2 regions of the Rahnella sp. RcJ3 genome follow, and region 2 is predicted to be linked to the other one. Evidence: riboswitches for the same ligand, from Rfam matches in the RefSeq annotation. Region 2 holds a riboswitch; the other holds the start of a gene.
The links. Region 2 has a riboswitch for thiamine pyrophosphate ahead of thiM (hydroxyethylthiazole kinase). Riboswitches for the same ligand answer to the same signal wherever they lie in the genome.
Positions count from the first base shown of each region.

Region 1: it holds a riboswitch for thiamine pyrophosphate, as region 2 does, so the genes downstream of both, thiB (thiamine ABC transporter substrate binding subunit) here and thiM (hydroxyethylthiazole kinase) in region 2, are expected to answer to the same signal.

Region 1 covers NZ_QSNX01000006.1:256,768-259,948, reverse strand. Annotated here, with positions in the region: gene thiP (thiamine/thiamine pyrophosphate ABC transporter permease ThiP) at 1-180, opposite strand, end outside; gene thiB (thiamine ABC transporter substrate binding subunit) at 156-1,139, opposite strand; TPP riboswitch at 1,183-1,312, opposite strand; gene sgrR (HTH-type transcriptional regulator SgrR) at 1,353-3,014, opposite strand; gene sgrT (glucose uptake inhibitor SgrT) at 3,117-3,181, shown strand, end outside.
Region 2 covers NZ_QSNX01000002.1:172,297-175,477, reverse strand. Annotated here, with positions in the region: gene thiD (bifunctional hydroxymethylpyrimidine kinase/phosphomethylpyrimidine kinase) at 1-488, opposite strand, end outside; gene thiM (hydroxyethylthiazole kinase) at 485-1,294, opposite strand; TPP riboswitch at 1,329-1,427, opposite strand; gene DXU84_RS03425 (GNAT family N-acetyltransferase) at 1,581-2,015, shown strand; gene DXU84_RS03420 (DUF3313 domain-containing protein) at 2,155-2,814, shown strand; gene DXU84_RS03415 (LysR family transcriptional regulator) at 2,866-3,181, opposite strand, start outside.

The sequences.
Region 1 (3,181 bases), on a different contig from region 2:
GAAAGTAAAGCAGATCACATGCCAGAGATAAGGATCGTGCCAGAGCGATGCGCCGCTTATCTGTGGCGCATGACGCCACAGAGAGCCTAAGGCCAGTACTGCCACCAGCAACATAGCCAGTGACGCGATGACGCCCGGCAACAGCCAGCGAGGGATCAATGGCTGACGGCGTTCTGCCATGCCTGGATCCATTGTGAACGATGAGTAGCGACATCCTGTGCGCTGTATTGCAGAGATTTGGCCGGAATCGTCAGTTGTTTAAAAGCGTCAGGCAGCGGGGTATTCACCACCGGATACATCCAGTTGCCGGTCGGGATCACTTTCTGGAAATCTTCCGTGGTGACGAACTTCATGAACTGTTCAGCAAGTTTCGGTTGCTTGCTGTTTGCCAGCTGGCCCGCCACTTCGACCTGCATGTAATGCCCTTCGGTAAAATCGGCTGCGGCGTAGTTATCTTTCTTCTCTTCGACAATATGGTATGCCGGAGAGGTGGTGTAGCTCAGCACCAGGTCGCTTTCACCTTTGAGGAATAAACCGTAAGCCTCGCTCCAGCCTTTAGTGACGGTGACAGTTTTCTTCGCCAGTTTTTCCCACGCTTGCGGCGCTTTATCGCCGTAGACTTTTTGCATCCACAGCATCAGGCCCAGACCCGGTGTACTGGTGCGTGGATCCTCATAAATCACTTTCCATTTCTGGTCGCTGTTGATCAGCTCATCGAGGCTTTTTGGCGGATTCTTCAGTTTATTTTTGTCGTAGACGAAGGCGAAATAACCGTAATCGTAAGGCACGAAAGTGCTGTCATTCCAGCCGCCTGGCACCGTCAGTCTGGCGTTGGTTTTCGGTGCTTTGGCGAATAAACCGGTTTGTTCAGCGGCCTGCAACAGGTTGTTATCCAGCCCCAGCACGATGTCGGCTTTGCTGTTTTTACCTTCCATCCGCAGACGGTTGAGCAAAGACACGCCATCTTCCAGCGCCACGTATTTCAGTTCGCAGCCGCATTGGGCTTCAAAGGCTTTTTTAATGGCGGGACCGGGGCCCCAGTCAGCAGAGAAAGAATCGTAGGTATAAACCGTCAAAACAGGTTTTGACGCAAATGCAGGTGCAGAAAGTAACAGCAGGCAGGACAGTAATTTTTTCAACTTTGCGCTCCAAAAAAATGAAAGGGCAAAGGATTTTGAGTAAGCATCGCGCAGTCTCAAATCCCTCCGCCGGGATTAACCGGATCAGGTTCGACGGGTTTCAAATCTCAGCCAAACTTGCTCACGGCGTTTACATCGCAGCTTTAACAAGTCGGGCACCCCGTTGAGAACGGATGTCATTCTAGAGATTAACGGCGCGATGCGATAGTCCGATTAACTGTCCGGTGGGGCAAACCAGGCGGATTTAAAGTCGAACCAGCCGAGGGTGTTCATACGCACACCGCGCATACTGCGTTGCCCCTGTAGCACCAGCCAGTGATGGAACAGGGGATGGATCTGATGGCTGACCGTCTGTTTCTGGCTCCATTTCGCCATCGATAAATTCCCGGCGTGCCACAGGGCGGCATCGTCGTTCATCTCTTCGCTAAAGCAATGCTTTGCCAGCGGCAATTCGTAGAAATGCGCGAACAGTGAAAACTCCAGCGGCAGGGTGAAGTTGGCACTGCCGAGCCACAGATCACTTTTGGCATCGCCGCGGTGCCAGACTGCGTAATCCACTATCTGAATAATCAGTTCGATACCTTCTTCCGCCAGCAACGGGCGCAGGGCGTTGCAGATCGCCTGATGTTCGGAATGCTCGCCGTAAAATGTCAGCGTTACCTGCGTCAGGTTTTGCGGTTTGGGCGGACGTGGCCGGGGCGCTTTGTGATGCCAGCGTGGCAGCAGGCCATACGCCGGAGACCAGTAGCGCTGGTAAATCGGTTCGGCATTATTCAGTAAGGCGATGGGATTGAGTAAATCGCACAACCACTGGCGTGTTTCTTCTGATTGTCCGACCGGCGAACGCTGGTCAAATAACAGGAAATAGCAGCCTTCTTCAAGGCGACTTTCCAGCTCGCTTTTGCCTGATTCATCGGCCTGAAGCTGTACGCCGGAATGCACCAGCTCTTCACTCAGTTCCGGTAATACCCAGATATTCACCTCGTCGATCAGTGCCCGGAAGCCAAAATAATCGTCAAAGGCGCGGATGCGCAGCTGTGTTTTCAGATTACGCACCACGGCGTAAGGGCCGGTGCCGACCGGATGGCGGGCAAAATCAGGCAGTGACTGCCATTCCTGCGGCAGGATCATCGCGTGGATATTGCCAAATAACCACGGCAGCCAGCGGTCGGGTTCATTCAGGTGGATATCTATGACATTTGCCGTGGGCGTCGTGACTGATTTCAGGTTGCTGAACAGCGGATGCGTTTTCAGGCGAATAAACGTGGCGATAATATCTGCCATCTCGAGTTCGCGACCATGATGAAAATGAATGGCGGGGCGCAGATAAAACCGCCAGTGCAGCGGCGAAACTTCCTGCCAGTGATGAGCTAAATCGCCTTCTGCTTCCCCATTTTCCTCATTTATGCGTGTCAGGCCGCTAAAGATTTGTCTGGCAATGTGGGTTTCTGAACGGCGCAACATGGTGCCGGGCAGCAGATTCATCAGCGGGCGATAATACAGTACGCGCAGAATATGTTTGCCCTGACGGAAGCTGCGCCCGAGCTGGGACAGCAGCATCTGACGCACCAGGGTTTTGTCGCCGACCAGTTGTACCAGCTGATCAATGCTGTCCTGTTCCAGCAGCTCTTCAGCGCGCTGTTGCTGGAGTGCCAGCCCGGTATACAAAAATTTCAGCGTGGATCGTTTGCCGCGTCCGGCCTCTGCATCCCACGTCAGCCAGCCCTGTCCCTGCATGGTGCTGAGCAACGAGCGCATGTGTCTGCGTGAACAGTTCAGGACTTCTGACAGTGCCTGTAATGTCGTTTCAGTTTCTTCACCGTGACAGCTTTGCCATAAGCGGATGAACTGTTGTTGCAAACGGGATGAGGACATAAAAGAGGAACTCCGTGGCCGATCTTCATCAATTTATCTTTCCTCATATTACGCCGATACTGTTTCTCAACGAAAGCCTGTTGTGAACAACCGGAGATCATCATGAAACGCAGTCTGAACGCCCGTTTCTATCAGCGTTATTTTGAAGCCATCAAAAAAAACGCCTC
Region 2 (3,181 bases):
TCTCCCTGCTCACGCATTTCGGTTTCATTCGCCGCCACCGCACAGTCCAGTAACGCCGCCGCTTCGGGCAGATTTGGCGTAATAATGGAAGCCTGCGGGATCAGCAAACGACGCACGGCATCCACGGCCTCCGGCAGCAGTAACGGATCGCCACTTTTCGCCAGCATCACGGTATCCAGCACCACAAACGGCGGCTGATAATGTCTGAGTCGCTCCGCAACCGCCTCCACAATCTGACTGTTCGCCAGCATGCCGATTTTCGCACTGTCGATCCGCACATCGCTCAGTACGGAATCGAGCTGCGCTGAAACGAAACCGGGCTCAATGTTATAGACCGACTGCACACCACGGGTGTTCTGCGCCACCAGCGCGGTGATCACACTGGTGCCGTACGCACCCAGCGCCGAGAAGGTTTTCAAATCCGCCTGGATCCCCGCCCCGCCACTCGGATCTGTGCCTGCAATCGTCAGTGCATTAATACGTTTCATTGTATTTCCTCGCCATTCAGCCATTCCTCGCCCATTAAATACAGATTATCGAGGTATTCAGGCGTGAAACTGCCCGGCCCCTTCACGACCGCACAGGCGCGCTCGCCGGCACAGGACATCACCCGGCAGGCGGCGGCCACGTTATCCAGGCGATCACCCGGCAAAGCCACAAAGGCCGCCACCACCGCAGATAATGCGCATCCGGTACCCACCACGCGGGTCATCATCGGATGTCCGCCAGCCACCGCCCAACTGCGCATCCCGTCGGTGACGTAATCGGTTTCACCCGTCACAGCCACTACCGCGCCGGTCTCCCGCGCCAGTTGCTGTGCGGCAGGTAAGGCAGAAAGGGAATCATCACCGCTGTCCACGCCGCGCCCGGACGCACTGAGGCCGCTGAGAGCCAGGATTTCCGAGGCATTACCGCGGATTGCGGCAGGTTTAAGTGTGATGATTTCACGACAGAATTCTGTACGCCAGCTCAGACCGCCGACAGCAACCGGATCCAGCACCCAGGGCTTTCCGGCCTGAGTGGCTGCGTGAATAGCCGCCCGCATCGCATCGGCATGGGGATGTGTCAGCGTGCCGACGTTCACCAATAAGGCATCGGCAATGGCGCCAAATTGCGCCGCTTCGGCGGGATCAACCACCATCGCCGGAGATGCACCCAGCGCCAGCAGGACATTGGCGGTAAAAGATTGCACCACGTCGTTGGTCAGGCAGTGAACCAGCGGCGCTGAAAGGCGGAGTCGTTTCAGAGAAGTGGCGGCTAAGGCGCCGGGCAAGAAGGTAGGTCGGGTATTCATAAATCTCCCCACCGGCACTCAGGAAGGCGGTATCAGGAGAGATACCTGACTTCCCTACGCTGGCATAATCCAGATCAGGTAATACGGGTAAAATCTCAGCCCTGCTTTGCAGCGGGCACCCCGAGTCAAGGGAACATTATTGGCGGCGGAGGTCAGAAGATCAATCAGGAAATGCGTTAAAAAAACCGATCAGCCAACGTAATTGAACTCACTCCGCTTCACTGGCAGTATCAGGAAACAGACATGAACAACACACGTTGATGAAAAATTTCCTCAGGAGTTTTACTTGTCCTCATCACTTATTGTCCGTCCTTATGAAGAAGCAGACCGCCCGTTTTTACGCACGTTGTATCTGGCCTCACGCAAGCATACCTGGACATGGCTGGAAGACGATTTTCAGCTGGAAGATTTTGACCGCGCAGTGATCGGCGAGACGATTCTGGTGGCAGAACGTGACGGACATTTACTGGGATTCGCCTCAATTTTCACTCAGGAAAATTTCCTGCATAACCTGTTTGTTGATCCGCAATATCAGGGAACCGGCGCAGGTTCAGCATTGCTTCAGGCTGCGGAAGAAACGTTTACCCGTCAGGGGTCGTTGAAATGTTTAGTAAAGAGTAAAAAATCAGTCGCTTTTTATCTGTCAAAAGGCTGGAACATCATCTCTACGGGGGACAGTCCAAAAGGTGAATACTATTTGTTTCATTCATCAAAAAAATAATTAAGGAAGAAATGATTACCTCACAGAACCGTATTTTCACGATCCTGATGAATATCAATTTTTCTTTGTCGTTAAGAGGTTAAATTCCGCAGCGGTGCTATACATACTTGGTCTTCCTTAAAATATTTCGAGGGTACGAATGAAAACAATAAAACTGATGCAGATCGCCGCAGTGACTGGCGCACTGTTCCTGGCCGGTTGTACCAGCCACATTACCAAGACGGAAAAATACTCAGGTTTTTTAGGCGATTATTCCGGCCTTAAGGAAGTGAAAACGGCTGGGGGAAATCCGGTTCTGCGCTGGATCGATCCTTCGTTTAAGAAAGAAAATTATTCTTACATCAAATACGAACCGATTAAATTCTACCCGGAACCGCAGCCTACGGCGCAGATCGACAAAGCCACCTTGCAGGGGGTGCTGGATTACGCCAACAGCCGCATGAAACCTGCACTGGCAGAGCGCCTGCCACTGACAGATCACGCAGGGCCGCGCACATTGATTTTCAAAGGTGCGATCACCGGTGTGAACACGTCGGCAGAAGGTTTGCAGTTCTATGAAGTCGTCCCGGTCGCGCTGGTTATTGCCGGAACTCAAACCGCGACAGGCCACCGCACGCGTGACACTGAAGTGTATTTCGAAGGTGAGCTGATCGACGCCAGTACTGGCAAACCGGTGATCAAAGTCGTGCGTAAAGGATTCGGTAAACAAGTTTCTAATGATAAACAGAAAGTTACCGCCAACGATTTAAAAGTTGTGGTAGATAGCCTGGCGAATGATACCAAGCTGTTCAACGAATAAGTTCCGGTTTTCCGCACCGTCAGACACAGGCAGTCGTAAGGCTGCCTTTTTTCAGACTGAATCAGCGATAAACTCACGCAGCCACTGATGTGCAGGATCACGATGAGCGCGCTCGTGCCAGACCATGTACATCTCGAACCCCGAAACATCCAGCGGCGGTGTAGTAACCTGCAAAGCAGGATTTCCACGTACCAGACGTTCCGGCAACATCGCCACCAGATCAGTGGTCATCAGCACCTGAACGACAAACAGGAAATGCGGCACTGACATGACGACGCGGCGCGATAATCCAGTGGCCGCCAGCGCGATGTCGGTATTGCCATAGAAACCCCCACCATCAGGTGAAACGATCACATGTTCCAGTGCG